2 regions of the Mesorhizobium sp. WSM3864 genome follow, and region 1 is predicted to be linked to the other one. Evidence: riboswitches for the same ligand, from Rfam matches in the RefSeq annotation. Region 1 holds a riboswitch; the other holds the start of a gene.
What was found. A riboswitch is a leader RNA that binds a small molecule or an ion and turns the genes downstream of it on or off. The one in region 1 is predicted to bind S-adenosylmethionine.
Positions count from the first base shown of each region.

Region 2: it holds a riboswitch for S-adenosylmethionine, as region 1 does, so the genes downstream of both, CK215_RS22540 (O-succinylhomoserine sulfhydrylase) here and CK215_RS12510 (homoserine O-acetyltransferase) in region 1, are expected to answer to the same signal.

Region 1 is NZ_NSGD01000004.1:437,490-445,076, reverse strand. Features, by position in the region: gene CK215_RS12540 (aldo/keto reductase) at 1-158, opposite strand, end outside; gene CK215_RS12535 (gamma-glutamylcyclotransferase) at 277-807, opposite strand; gene CK215_RS12530 (DUF2125 domain-containing protein) at 933-1,931, shown strand; gene CK215_RS12525 (sugar kinase) at 1,939-2,886, shown strand; gene CK215_RS12520 (prephenate/arogenate dehydrogenase family protein) at 2,883-3,821, opposite strand; gene hisC (histidinol-phosphate transaminase) at 3,828-4,931, opposite strand; SAM riboswitch at 5,067-5,144, shown strand; gene CK215_RS12510 (homoserine O-acetyltransferase) at 5,235-6,404, shown strand; gene metW (methionine biosynthesis protein MetW) at 6,493-7,107, shown strand; gene CK215_RS12500 (Stf0 family sulfotransferase) at 7,056-7,587, shown strand, end outside.
Region 2 is NZ_NSGD01000012.1:123,529-131,115, reverse strand. Features, by position in the region: gene CK215_RS22545 (ceramide glucosyltransferase) at 1-1,073, shown strand, start outside; gene CK215_RS22540 (O-succinylhomoserine sulfhydrylase) at 1,115-2,305, opposite strand; SAM riboswitch at 2,362-2,439, opposite strand; gene CK215_RS22535 (2'-deoxycytidine 5'-triphosphate deaminase) at 2,573-3,667, shown strand; gene CK215_RS22530 (ABC transporter substrate-binding protein) at 3,750-4,517, shown strand; gene araD1 (AraD1 family protein) at 4,567-5,556, opposite strand; gene mmsB (multiple monosaccharide ABC transporter permease) at 5,765-7,057, opposite strand; gene mmsA (multiple monosaccharide ABC transporter ATP-binding protein) at 7,054-7,587, opposite strand, start outside.

The sequences.
Region 1 (7,587 bases):
TAGGCGTCCGCCGTGTCGACTGCGTTGAAGCCGGCCTCGGCAAAGCGGTCGAGCAGGTCGAACGAGGTCTTCTCGTCGGCGGTCCAGCCGAAGACGTTGCCTCCAAGGACCAGCGGCGCGATGGAAAGGTCGGTGCGACCGAGACGGCGTTTCTGCAAGACTGATCTCCGTGATGCTGGGAAGGGCCTGGATGCCCAGAGGATGGATTGCGGCTAAGCTAGGTCGTGCCTTGCCCAGGTCAAAGGCATGGTTTTGCTTTTTGATCGGGCCAGATCTTCACGAAGGCGCGACCTGCCGCCCCACCTCTTCCAGCCAGTGGTCGCGGATGCCGAGCGCCCTCAGATGCTCCACTGTGCTCAGGACATAGTCTTCGTTCCTGCCCGATTGGCCCACGGCGCCGCGCACGACTTTTGCCGCATGGTCGGCGTCGAGCCCGCCGGCATATTGCTCATGCGCGCGGTCGACGATGTAGGCGACCGCTTCGACCGTTCCGCCTTGTCCCGCCCCATCCAGCCGGACATCGAGAGTGCGTTCGAGATAGACGCTGGTCACCAGCTCGCGCTCGCGCAGATAGGAAAGCACTTCGTCACGCAAATCGCCGGGCACGCGGAAGGCGAGCCCGACGCAGGAGCCGCCGCGGTCGAGGCCGAGCACCAGGCCCGGCCGCTCACGCGTACCGCGATGGACGAAGGAATAGACGCAGAGCGACCGGCGGAAGCCGTAAAGACGGGCGCGCCGCGTCTCGACATGTGCGAAACCGGGCCGCCAGATCAGCGACCCGTAGCCAAAAACCCAAAAATCGCCCATATCGCCAAGCCTGATTGCATTCGAGTGACGACACCACACCGGTAAGGTGCTTCTTCTGTCCCCGCTTGTCGTGCGTAAGAACAACCACCCGCTCGCCGCATGAGGCGGTTAACGAGAGCCGCAGCATGACGTCAAGTGACGAGCGATCGCGCAAACCTCGCCGCCGGCTGTTCTGGCTTGCGGCGTTCATCTTGGTGCTGTTCGCGCTCTACAGCGGCGGATGGTTCTATCTCGCCGGCAAAGTCAAGACCGAGGCCGAGCGGGCCGTGGCCGAGCTTGGAGGCAAGGGCATCAAGGCCGACTGCGCCAATCTCACGGTCAGCGGTTATCCACTGGACTTCACGGTCGCCTGCGACAGCCTGGCCTATCAGGACGATGCCAGGAATGTAGCGGCCTCGACCGGCGATATGAACGTCGTCGCTCGCATCACCCAGCCTCTGTCGCCCGTGGCGAACCTGCGCGGGCCGTTGCGGACTGTGGCGCCGGGCATGCCGCCGCTTTGGCTCGACTGGGACAAGCTGCACGCCACGGTCAAGCTGTCATGGCCGCTTCCGCGCCGCATTTCGCTTCAGGCGGAAGGCTTGTCTGGACAGACCGATCCGGCCGACGACACCGATCCCGTGCAGCTGTTCAGCGCCGGCCAGGCGGCCGGCCAGCTGCAGCCGAACGGCCAGGACCTCGTCTATACCGGCAGCTTTGGCGACCTGAAGATCGACGCGGAAGCTGTCGGCGGACGCGTGCTGCCGGAACTCGACGGCGCCGGCGAAGCGACAGTGAAGAACGGCGTCGCGCTGATTAAGGCGCCGCCGAAAAGCCTGCGCGGCCAGTCGGTCGAGATTGCCAGCCTCGACGTGTCATCAGGCACGGCGCGCGTAACCGTATCCGGGCCGATTTCGATCGGCGCCGACGGCCTGATCGATGCAAATCTGTCGATCAAGCTGAAGGACCCAAAGGCCGTAGCGGCGATCCTCGCCGGCGCCATTCCCGAGCACAAGAGCGAGATCGAGCAGGGTTTTGCCGGCATTGCCATGCTCGGCAACCAACCGTCCATGCCGCTCAAGATCGTGAAGGGTAAAGCTTCGCTTGGCTTCATCCCGCTCGGCAAGATCAAGCCGGTCGATTGAGACTGCGATGGCCGGACCGATCAAACTGCTCAGCGTCGGCGCGTTCACCCTCGACACGATCCTGCGTGTCGAGATGCTGCCCGCGCATCAGGGCAAGTTCATCGCCAGCGACGGTGTCCAGATCGCCTCCGGCATGGCGACGAGTGCGGCCTGCGCCGCGCATCGCCTCGGCGCCGATGTGTTGCTTTGGGCGAGCGCGGGAGACGATGCGGTCGGCGACCGGCTGATCGCCGAGATCGAGGCGGAAGGCGTCGATTGCAGCCTGGTCCGCCGCGTCGCCGGCGCGCGCTCGGCGCTGGCCGCGATCCTGGTGGATGCCTATGGCGAGCGCATCATCGTGCCCTTCTATGACAGCAGGGCGCAAGCCGATCCCGACACGCTGCCGCTTGCCGAACTTTCCGCCTTCGACGCCGTGCTGGTGGACGTCCGCTGGCCGGGCGCCGCCGCACTTGCCTTGGCGGCCGCACGGGACGCCGGCCGTCCGGCGATCCTCGACGCCGACACCGCGCCGGTCGACGTGCTCGAGCGGCTTTTGCCGTTGGCCTCGCACATCGTCGCCTCGGAGCCGGCGGCGCGGATCGTCTGCGGCCATGCGCTCGATCCGGAAAGCGCATGCGCCGATCTCGCCTCGCGCACCGACGCCTTCGTCGCGGTGACGGGCGGCGCTGCCGGAACCTGGTGGCATGATCGGGGAACCGGTCGCGTCCGGCATGTCGAGGCGCCGAAGGTCAAGGCGGACGACACGCTCGCCGCCGGCGACGTCTTCCACGGCGCCTTCGCCGTCGGCCTTGCCGAAGCCATGCCGCCCGAGCAGGCGCTGCGCTTTGCCAGCGCCGCCGCCGCGCTTAAATGCCTGCGCTTCGGCGGCCGGCTCGGCGCTCCGGACAGAGCCGAGACAATGGCCATGATGGCGGCGCACTGGTCCCCATCGGGACAGATCGAGCAGAAGGCCTAGGGCTTGGTCCCCGGGTGCTCCACGGCCTGACGGCCGAAATCCGGCACATCGATATCCTGGCCGGCCTCAATGATCGAGCGGCGGATGGCGCGCGTGCGGGTGAACAGGTCGAACAGCTTTTCGCCGTCGCCCCAGCGGATCGCTCGCTGCAACGAGGCCAGATCCTCCGAGAAGCGCGCCAGCATTTCCAGGATCGCGTCCTTGTTGTGCAGGCACACGTCCCGCCACATGGTCGGGTCGGAAGCGGCCAGTCGGGTAAAGTCGCGAAAACCGGAAGCGGAGTATTTGATGACTTCCGTCTTGGTCACCGATTCCAGGTCGTCGGCGGTGCCGACGATGTTGTAGGCGATGATATGCGGCAGATGCGAGACGATGGCCAAGGTCATGTCGTGATGCTGCGGGTCCATCGTGTCGATGTTGGAGCCGCAGCGCCGCCAGAATTCGGAGAGCTTTTCCAGCGCCTCCGGATCCGTACTCGGCAGCGGCGTGAAGATGCACCAGCGGTTGTCGAAGAGATCGGCGAAGCCGGCATCCGGCCCGGACTTTTCCGTGCCCGCCAGCGGGTGCCCGGGGATGAAATGCACACCGACGGGCACATGCGGCTGCATTTGCGCGATCACCGAAGCTTTGGTTGAGCCGACATCGGTGAGGATCGCGCCTTTCTTCAGCGCCGGCGCGATCTCGGCCGCGACCTCGCCGGACGAGCCGACCGGAACCGAGACGATGACGAGATCCGCGTCGCGCACCGCGTCTTCGGCCTCGGTCGTGTAGGAATTGCCGAGACCCAGTTCCTCGGCGCGCTTGAGCGTCGATTGGCTGCGCGTCGCGATAGCGATGTGGCGCGCCAGGCCTTCGCGGCGGATGACGCGGGCGAGCGACGAACCGATCAGGCCGATGCCGACCAGCGCTATTCTTCCGAACATCGGTGCTGTCATGGTGCTTCAGCTTTTCAGAAATGTCTGGAGCGCCTCGACGACGCCGCGATTGGCCTCCTCGATGCCGATGCTCATGCGCAGCGCGTTGGAAAAGCCGTAGCCGGTGACGCGCCGCAGGATGTAGCCACGCGCACTGAGATAGTCGTCCGCGGCCGCTGCCGAATGCTTTTTGTTGTCGGGGAAGTGGATCAGCACGAAATTGCCGACGCTGGGCGTCACGCGCAGCCCGAGCCCGGTCAGTTCCTCGCTGACCCAGGCAAGCCACTTCTCGTTATGCGCCACGCTGCGTTCAATATGGGCGCGGTCGCGGATGGCCGCGATACCGGCCTCGATCGCGGTCGCATTGACGTTGAAGGGCCCGCGCACCCGGTTGATGGCATCGACGATATGCGCCGGTCCGTACATCCAGCCGATGCGTGCGCCGCCGAGGCCGAGCTTGGAGAAGGTGCGGGTCATGACCACGTTCTCCGAGCTCCCGGCCAGCTCGATGCCGGCTTCATAGTCGTTGCGCCGCACATATTCGGCATAGGCCGCGTCGAGCACCAGGAGCACGCTCTTGGGCAGTCCGGCATGCAGCCGGCGCACCTCCTGGAACGGCACATAAGTGCCGGTCGGATTGTTGGGGTTGGCGAGGAACACGATCCGCGTCGCCGGCGTCACCGCGGCGAGGATTGCGTCGATGTCGGCGCGCTCGTCCGTCTCCTTGACCGCCACCGGCTTGGCGCCGGCGGCTTGGATATAGATCTTGTAAACCATGAAGGCGTGTTCGGTGAACACGGCCTCGTCTCCTGGCGCGAGATAGGTCTGCGCCAGCAGCCCCAGGATCTCGTCGGAGCCATTGGAGCAGACGATGTTTGCCGGATTGAGGCCGTGCACATCGGCGATCGCCTCGCGCAGCCGGCGGGCGGAGCCGTCGGGATAAACGTCCAATTTGGCAGCCACCTCCCGGGCGGCCTCGATCGCCTTCGGCGAGGGCCCGAGCGGATTCTCATTGGACGACAGCTTGTAGACCTTCGTCACGCCGGCCGGCGCGGTACTTTTTCCCGGCACATAGGCCTCGATGTCCATGATGCCCGCGCGGGGCGTCGGACGTGGCTGATCCTGCTTCATGTCACAAATCCGTCGAGAGGCCCTGGTTCGAGGCCGCAGCGGAAATACAGGCCGTGGCCCCGAATGTCGAGGGCCGGCGCGCTCGCGCGTAGGCAGACCGTTGACGAAGCGCGGCGCTGGCCCTAGAAGAACAGCCGGATCTCCCGTGGTGATTTGGCCGGTCGGCTTGCAGCCACGTTAAACAATTCGCTAAAGGGCCGTTTGCAACCTGTAACCGGCTTGGCGAAGGCAGGCCGGTTTTTTGTTGTCCGTTGCCGGCCGGACGCCGTATCGCGAGATCGATGCGACTGGATGGGGAATGCAATGGCCGCTCAGCGCGCTCCAAGGACCAACCACGAGGCCGACCAACCGTCGAGCCCGGTGTTGCAGTTCGGTCCCGACAAGCCGCTAAAGCTCGATGCGGGCACCGTGCTGTCGCCGTTCCAGGTCGCTTACCAGACCTACGGCGCCCTCAACGACGCCCGCTCCAACGCGATCCTCGTCTGCCACGCGCTGACCGGCGACCAGCATGTCGCCAGCACCAACCCGGTGACCGGCAAGCCGGGCTGGTGGGAGGTGCTGATCGGCCCCGGCAGGATCATCGACACCAGCCGCTTTTTTGTCATTTGCGCCAACGTCATCGGCGGCTGCCTCGGCTCCACCGGCCCGGCCTCGACCGATCCGGCGACAGGCAGGCCCTATGGGCTCGACCTGCCGATCATCACCATCCGCGACATGGTGCGGGCGCAGCTGATGCTGGTCGATCATTTCGGCATCGAGAAGCTGTTCTGCGTGCTCGGCGGCTCGATGGGCGGCATGCAGGTGCTGCAATGGGCCGCAAGCTACCCGGAACGCGTGTTCTCCGCGTTGCCCATCGCCACCGGCGCCCGCCATTCCTCGCAGAACATCGCCTTCCACGAGGTCGGGCGGCAGGCTGTCATGGCCGATCCGGACTGGCACGGCGGCAAGTATCTCGATTTCGGCAGGCGGCCGGAAAAGGGCCTCGCCGTGGCGCGCATGGCCGCGCACATCACTTACCTCTCGGAAGCAGCGCTGCACCGCAAGTTCGGCCGCAACCTGCAGGATCGCGAGGCGCTGACCTTCGGCTTCGACGCCGATTTCCAGATCGAAAGCTATCTGCGCCATCAGGGCATGACCTTCGTCGACCGCTTCGACGCCAACTCCTACCTCTATCTGACCCGCGCTATGGACTATTTCGACCTCGCCGCCGACCACGGCGGACGGCTGGCCGATGCCTTCGCGGGCACCAAGACACGCTTCTGTCTCGTGTCGTTCACAAGCGACTGGCTGTTCCCGACCGAGGAAAGCCGCTCGATCGTGCATGCGCTGAACGCCGCCGGCGCGTCCGTCTCCTTCGTCGAGATCGAGACCGATCGCGGCCATGACGCTTTCCTGCTCGACGAACCGGAATTGTTCGCGGCCATCAACGGCTTCATAGCCTCGGCCGCGCGCGCAAGGGGGCTCAGCCTATGAGCAGCGCGCGATCTCTGTGTCTTGGCCGCACTTCTGAGGCGCCGAGATTCCCATTGGCCGCAAATGCTCAAAGGCCGGAGGTGTGCCCATGAGCGTTAATCGCGCCCAGCGCGTCGACCTCGAAGTCATCACCGATCTCATCCCGCCGCATTCGCGCGTGCTCGATGTCGGCTCCGGCGATGGCGTGCTTCTGGAGGTTCTGCAGGCGACCAAGCAGGTTGATGGCCGCGGCCTGGAGCTGTCACAGCGCGGCGTCAACGAATGCGTGGCGCGCGGCCTTTCCGTGGTCCAGGGCGATGCCGACAAGGACCTCGAATTCTACCCCGACAAAGGTTTTGATTTCGTCGTCCTGTCGCAAACGCTGCAGGCGACCCGCAACCCGAAACTTGTGCTCGACGAGCTGCTTCGGATCGGCAACCGCGCGATCGTCTCCTTCCCCAATTTCGGCCATTGGCGCGTGCGCTTCTCGCTGCTGATCAAGGGCAGGATGCCGGTAACCAAGGACCTGCCCTATTCCTGGTACGACACGCCGAACATCCACTTCTGCACCATTCGCGACTTCGTCAATCTGTGCGAAGAGCTCGGCGCGACGGTCGAGAAGGCGACCGCGCTCGACGCCAACGGCCAGAAGATCGGCCTGTCGATGCCCTGGTGGTTCTGGAACTTCTTCGGCCAGCAGGCAGTGTTCTTGCTGAAACGATGATCTCGCTCGATCTCTTTCGACGCCGGCCGGCCGTGGTTCAAATCCCGTCGGAAATTCTGTCGGAGATAAGCACTGGGATTCTTGTGTGCACTTCGCCGCGTACCGGCAGCAATCATCTTGCAGGACTGATGGCTTCCGCCGGGCTGGGCAATCCACTGGAGTGGTTTGGCGGGCGCCGGCTGCTCGAACAGCCAGGCTATCCGCGCGATGCCAGAGGGCAGCTTCTGAGGGCGCTGACGGAAGGACGGTCCTCTTGCGGAATCTACGCGATCAAGCTTTTTGCGAGTCAATTCGCTCAAGTTGCCAAGAAGGTGAACCTCCCCGCCAGTCTTCCCAACCTTCACTATGTGCGCCTGACGCGCAGCGATCTGCTGGGTCAGGCGATCTCATGGGCGCGTGCGCGCCAAACCCGCAGATTCCGCTCTACCGAGGTCAGTCGCGCAGCCCCACGCTATGACGGCGAGGCTATCGCCGAATCGC
Region 2 (7,587 bases), on a different contig from region 1:
CATCGTCGCGGCTGAAGCCCAGGCGGATCATTCCTCCGCCTTCCAGCAAACAGCCGCCTGTCTCGATCGTCGTGCCGTCGCGCGGTGTGGAGCCGTTCACGCAGGAGACGCTCGACCGCGCCTTCTCGCTCGATTGGCCGCGCTACGAACTGATCTTCTGCGTCGCGCACGGCGAAGATCCCGTGGTCAAGCTGATCAACGCCGCCATCGCGAGATTTCCGAATGTTCCGGCGCGGCTCCTCGTCGGCGATGACAGGATCAGCGCCAATCCCAAGCTAAACAACTGCATCAAGGGCTGGCGGGCGGCGCGGCACGACTGGGTGATCCTGGCCGACTCCAACGTCCTGATGCCCAAGGACTATGTCCAGCATCTGATGGCGGCCTGGCGGCCGGACACCGGCCTCGTCTGCTCGACGCCGATCGGCTCGCGGCCGGACGGTTTCTGGGCCGAGGTCGAATGCGCCTTCCTCAACACGCTGCAGGCGCGCTGGCAATATGCCGGCGAAGCGCTCGGCCTTGGCTTCGCCCAGGGCAAGAGCATGCTGTGGAACAAGCCGATGCTGGATGCAAATGGCGGCATCCAGGCTTTGGCCGCCGAGATCGCCGAGGACGCGGCGGCGACCAAGCTGGTCAACAGCCTTGGCCTTCGGGTCAATCTCGTAGCCGCGCCCTTCGAGCAACCGCTCGGCCAGCGCACGCTCGCCGAAATCTGGTCGCGCCAGGCGCGCTGGGCTCGGCTGCGCCGCGTCACCTTCCCATTGTTCTTCGCGCCTGAAATCCTGACCGGTGTGGTCGTTCCGCTGCTTCTGGCGCTGATCGCGGCGGCAAGCGCCGGTGTCAGTCTGCCCACGACCGCGCTCTGCGTGCTGGCGATCGCCTATGTGCCCGAATGCATGCTCGCCTGGTTAAAGGACTGGTATCTGTCGCCGCGCAGCGTCACCGCGATGATCGTGCGCGACGCGATGCTTCCCGCCATCTGGGCGCGCGGCTGGCTTGGCGGAGCCGTCGAATGGCGTGGCAACGCAATGACCATCCGCAACAGCGGGATGACTGAACTCGAAGAGATTGCTTGAGCCAGCTGCGGCTCAAGCGCGCTCTTTGCAGCCGTGGCGGTTCATTCCTTCGCCGCCTTGAGCGCCTGTTCGATGTCGGCGAGCAGGTCGTCGGTATCCTCCAGCCCGACGGAGAGCCTGAGCGTGCCTGGTCCGATGCCGAGCTCGGCGCGCGCCTCGTCGCTGAGGTTTTTGTGCGTCGTCGTCGCCGGATGCGTGATCAGGCTCTTTGCGTCGCCGAGGTTGTTCGAGATCAGTACGATGTCGAGCGCGTTCTGCAAGGCGAAGGCCGCCTGCTTGCCGCCCTTGACGTCGAGGCAGATCAGCGTCGAGCCGCCCGACATCTGCTTCCTGACGATATCCGCCTGGGGATGGTCGGCCCGGCCCGGATAGATGACGCGGGCGATCTCCGGCCGGCCGGCCAGGAAGTCCGCGATCTTGCCGGCGCTTTCGGTCTGCTGGCGCACGCGCAGCGGCAGCGTTTCGAGGCCTTTCAGCAGCGTCCATGCGTTGAATGGCGACAGGCTCGGGCCGGTGTGCCGGAAATAGTCGTGCAGGTTCTCGTCGATCCACTTCTTGTCCGACAGGATGACGCCGCCGAGGCAGCGGCCTTGTCCGTCGATATGCTTGGTCGCCGAGTAGACCACGATATGGGCGCCGAGCTGCAGCGGTTTCTGCTGCAGCGGCGTGGCAAAGACGTTGTCGACGATCACGCGTGCGCCGATCGAATTTGCCAAAGCGGCGACAGCGGCGATATCGACCACTTCCAACGTCGGGTTGGTCGGACTTTCCAGGAAGAACAGCTTGGTGTTCGGCCTGACCGCTTTTTCCCAATTGGCAATGTCGGTGCCGTCGATCAGCGTTGCCTCGATGCCATAGCGCGGCGCCAGCGTCTCGACCACCCAGCGGCAGGAGCCGAACAGGGCTCGCGCCGCAACGATGTGATCGCCGGCCTTGACGCTGCACAGCAGGGCGGCGGACACGGCGGCCATGCCGGAAGCGGTGGCGCGTGCGTCTTCGGCGCCTTCCAGCGCGCACATGCGCTTCTCGAACATGTCGACGGTCGGGTTGGCGTAGCGCGAATAGATGAAGCCGGGTTCCTCGCCCTTGAAGCGGGCTTCCGCTGCCTGGGCCGTCTCGTAGACATAGCCCTGGGTGAGATACATCGCCTCGGCGGTCTCGCCGAAGCCGGAACGCAGCGTCCCGCCATGCACGAGTGCCGTCTGAGGTTTCCAGTTACGCGTCTTGGTCATCGCCCTGCTTCCAAACACAAAAAAACCGGCCGCGACGTCGCAACCGGTCCATACGGCCTTGCGGCCCGACGGTCCTTTAGCGACTTGTTTAACGTGGCTGCAAGCCGACCGGCCAAATCACCACGGGATAACGACCCTTTAGACCCGCACCGCGCTTGCGTCAATTGCCGGCTTGATTAAGAGGTTTGTACCAGGCAGCTTCCGCAAAAGTGCCGCGGTTTTGCGACAGGAAACTGCGACGACAATGACTTCGCCCGGAGCCAGACATTGCGGCAGACAGGCATTCTTCCCGATCAGGACATCGCGGCGCTCTTCCAGTCGGGCGCGCTGAAGTCGCCGCGCGCGCTCGACACCAACCAGATCCAGCCGGCCAGCCTCGATCTGAGACTGGGCGACAAGGCCTTTCGCGTGCGCGCTTCCTTTCTGCCCGGTCCCGATCATCTGGTGGCCGACAAGCTGGACCGGCTGAAGCTGCATGAGATCAACCTCGCCGAGGGCGCGGTGCTGGAGACGGGCTGCGTCTACATCGTGCCGCTGCAGGAAAGCCTGGCGCTGCCAGCGGAAGTCTCGGCTTCGGCCAACCCGAAGAGCTCGACCGGACGACTCGACATTTTCACGCGTGTCATGACCGACCGCGGCCATGAGTTCGATAAGATCGCCGCCGGCTATCATGGCCCGCTCTATCTCGAGGTCAGCCCGCGCACCTTCCCGATCGTCGTGCGCGCCGGCTCGCGCCTGTCGCAGATCCGCTTCCGCACCGGCAACGCGGTGCTGTCGGAGAATGAGTTGCGTGACCTCCATCACGCCGAGATGCTGGTTGCGACCGAGCCGCCCAACATCTCCGGCGGCGGCATTGCGCTCTCTATCGATCTCGACGGCGACAAGGACGGCCTGGTCGGCTATCGTGGCAAGCACCACACCGGCCTCGTCGACGTCGACAAGCGCGCCGCTCAGTATGTGGTCGACTTCTGGGAACCGCTCTACAAGAGCGGGGCCGGCGAGCTCGTGCTCGACCCGGACGAGTTCTACATCCTGGTCTCTCGCGAAGCCGTGCACGTGCCGCCGCTCTATGCCGCCGAGATGACGCCTTTCGATCCGCTGGTCGGCGAGTTCCGTGTCCACTATGCCGGCTTTTTCGACCCGGGCTTCGGCCATTCCGCCGCCGGCGGCAGCGGCAGTCGCGCGGTGCTTGAAGTGCGCAGCCACGAGGTGCCGTTCATCCTCGACCACGGCCAGATCGTCGGTCGCCTCGTCTACGAGCATATGCTGAAGCGCCCGCTGGCGCTATACGGCACCGATCTCGGCTCGAACTACCAGGCGCAGGGCCTGAAACTGTCCAAGCATTTCCGCGCCGCGCGCTGATCGCCAAGCTGTGCTTGCCCGGCCTGGCGCGCCGTGCTTGGCTGCGTCCGACCATGTAGCAACTGAACCCAAGGGGATGAAAATGCAGATATCCAGATGGATCCTGTCGGCTGCGGCCGCCGCCATGCTGGCGCTCGGCGTCGGTTCGGTAGGCGCGGCCGAAAAGATCAAGATCGGCACCGAGGGTGCCTATCCGCCCTTCAACACCATCACGCCGGACGGCAAGGTCGAAGGCTTCGACATCGACATCGCCAATGCGCTCTGCGCGCAGATGAAGGTCGAATGCGAGATCGTCACCCAGGATTGGGATGGCATCATTCCGGCCCTGCAGGCCAAGAAATTCGACGCCATCATCGCCTCGATGAGCATCACCGAGGAACGCAAGAAGCAGGTCGCCTTCACCCATAAATACTACACGACGCCGCTTGCGCTGGTCGCCCTGAAGGACGCCGACATCGCCTCGACCGAGCCGGCCTCGCTTGCCGGCAAGACGGTCGGTGCCCAGGCCTCGACCACCCAGGCCAACTACGCCCAGGACGTCTACGCCAAGGCCGGCGCCGAGGCGAAGCTCTACCCGACCCAGGAAGAGGCGGTGACCGATCTGCTCAACGGCCGTCTCGACGCCGTCATCTCGGACAAGTTCGTGCTGGTCGACTGGATGAAGAAGGCGAGCGACGGCTGCTGCAAGCTGGTCGGCGACGTCAAGGGCACCGAGACCGAGGCCGGCATCGCCGTGCGCCTGGAGGACACCGCTCTGCGCGACCGCCTCAACGCGGCAATCGACGCCATCGTTGCCGACGGCACCTACGAGAAGATCCAGTCGAAGTATTTCGATTTCGATATTTATTGAGGTTGAAGCTGCCAATCTCCCCCCTCGTGGGGGAGATCACGCTCTAACCTCACAGCGCCTTCACCGCCACCTTCACTGGCTTCTCGATCTCGAGCGGGTTGCGCAGCGGCAGGCCGAAATCCTTGGCCTCGATCTCGAACGTGTCGCCTTCTTCGGTCCTGACGCCGTCTGCGAACGAGAGTGTGGCGGTGCCGAACATGTGCACATGCACGTCGCCCGGCTGGCGGAAGGCCGAATATTTGAAGTGGTGATGCTCGAGATTGGCGATGGTGTGCGACATGTTCGCCTCGCCGGACAGGAACGGCTTTTCCCAAAGCACTTTGCCGTCGCGCCAGATTCGTGAAGAGCCCCTGATGTCGGCGGGCAGCTCGCCGATCAGGATTTCCGGTCCGAACGAGGCGTTGCGCAGCTTGGAATGGGCGAGGAACAGGTAGTTCACGCGCTCGGTCACATGGTCGGAAAACTCGTTGGACAGCGTGAAGCCGACGCGGAACGGCGCGCCGTCGTCGCCGATGACATAGATGCCGGCGATCTCCGGCTCCTCGCCGGCGTCTTGCGCGAAGGCCGGCGACATCAGCGCGGCACCGGGCGCCACCGCCATGGTGCCGTTGCCCTTGTAGAACCATTCCGGCTGCACGCCGATCTCGCCCTTTGCCGGCTTGCCGCCCTCCAGCCCCATGCGGAACATCTTCATGGAATCGGTGAGTTGCTCCTCGCCGTCGCTGAGCTTCTTGTGCATGGAATCGCGCGTCGCGGCGGAGCCGAGATGTGTAAGCCCGGTGCCGGTAAGGTGGAGATGCGCGGGGTCGGGATGGTTGATAGGCGACACCAGGCGTCCCTTCTTGTAGACGGCGTCGAGGTCGACCGTCTCGCCATAGCCCTTGCGCTCGATCAGCGCCTCGAGCCCGGTGCCGGTGCGTGCTGCCTCCATCGCCAGCGAATAGACGCTGCGCGCGCCGTTGATGATCCGGGTCTTGCCGCCGCTGCGGGCAACAACGCGGATCGTCTCGGCGTCATCGAGGATCTGGGAAATCAGCATGATGAACCCTCTCTCTTTTGCCTTGGCCCGGCTGCCGATTGGCAAGCCTTGACCGGCGCGGCCCGGAACCGATCCGCGCCACGGTTGAAACTCTTCGTCCGGATTGCACTCGCGAGCCTGGTCCTTCCAGGACTTCTTCGCGCCGACGGGTTGCCGGCAGCTTCGCGATCTAGAACCCGTATGCCTCCTTAGTCCTTGCCTCCGGCCTCTACGCCTTGTTCTTGTTGTAGACGTCGAAGATGACGGCACCGAGCAGCACCAGGCCTTTGACCACCTGCTGCCAGTCGACATTGACGCCCATGATCGACATGCCGTTGTTCATCACGCCCATGATGAAGCCGCCGACCACGGCGCCGATGACCTGTCCGACGCCGCCCATCGCCGAGGCGCCGCCGATGAAGACGGCGGCGATCACGTCGAGTTCGCTGCCCAGACCTGCGGCCGGGACGGCCTGGCCGAGGCGAGCGGCGATGATCAGGCCGCCGAGCGCCGACAGCACGCCCATGTTGATGAAGACGAGCAGCGTCAGCCGTTCGGTGTTGATGCCCGACAGCTGCGCCGCCTTGGCGTTGCCGCCCATCGCATAGATGCGGCGGCCGATGGTCATGCGCTTGGTGACGAAGACGAACAGCGAGATCAGCACGCCCATCACCAGAAGCACCACCGGCAGGCCCCTGTAGCTGGCGAACTGGAAGACCAGGAACAGCGCCAGCGCGCTGCCGACCAGCGTCTTGACGACGAACAGCGGGAAGGGCTCGGCCTCATAGCCATGCCGTTCGCGCTTACGCCGTGTTCTGAAGCCGAAATAGGCATAGGCGAGCACGGCGACCAGACCGAGCACGATCGTCGTCATGTGCAGCGTAAGGCCGCTGCCGACGATGGTCTTGCCGGCGGCATTCACCGTCGGCGGAATGAGCGTCAGCGGGCCGATGACGTCGGGGATGAAGCCGGAGCTCAACGCCTTGAAGCTGTCGGGAAGCGGGCCGACCGAGGAGCCGCCGCCAAGCAGTGCCTGGCATATGCCGCGGAAGATCAGCATACCCGCCAGCGTCACGATGAAGCTCGGTATTCGGTGATAGGCGATCCAATAGCCTTGCGCCGCGCCGATAAGCGCACCGACGATCAGGCAAATGATAGAGACCACCAGCGGATTGCTGAATATCCCGAGCGGCCAGATGACCATCATCATTGCGGCAAGCGCGCCGATGAAGCCGGCGACCGATCCCACGCTGAGGTCGATATAGCCGGCGACGATCACCAGCAGCATGCCAAGCGCCATCACGATGATGAACGAGTTCTGCTGCACCAGGTTGCTGAGGTTGACCGGTTTGAACAGCGTGCCGGACGTCGTGTACTGGAAGAACAGCATGATGACGATCAGCGCGATGATCAGGCCGTATTCGCGCAGGTTCGTCGTCAGCGCCGAAACGGCGACACGCGGACCATGCTTGACGTCTTCGGCGACGCCGCTCTGCGGCGCGGGAGCGCTTTCTGTGCTCATGAGGCTTTTTTTCCTTCTCCCCGAACGATGGCGCGCATGATCTTTTCCTGGCTGGCGTCGCTTGCCGCCATTTCGCCGACGATACGCCCTTCGTTCATGACATAGATGCGGTCGGTGATGCCGAGCAATTCCGGCATTTCCGACGAGATGACGACGATTGCCTTTCCCTCGGCGGCGAGGCGGGCGATGATCGTGTAGATTTCGTACTTGGCGCCGACGTCAATGCCGCGCGTCGGTTCGTCGAGGATCAGCACTTCCGGGTCGGCGAACAGCCATTTCGACAGCACCACCTTTTGCTGGTTGCCGCCCGAAAGATTGCCGGTCAGCTGATAGACGCTGGATGCGCGGATGTTGGTCTTCTTGCGATAGTCGTTGGCGACGCTCATCTCGCGCATGTCGTCGATGACGCCGCGGCTGGAGACGCCTCCCAAATTGGCCAGCGTCACATTGTGCTTGATGTGGTCGATGAGGTTGAGGCCAAAGGTCTTGCGGTCCTCGGTGACATAGGCGATCCGGTTCTCCACCGCCTT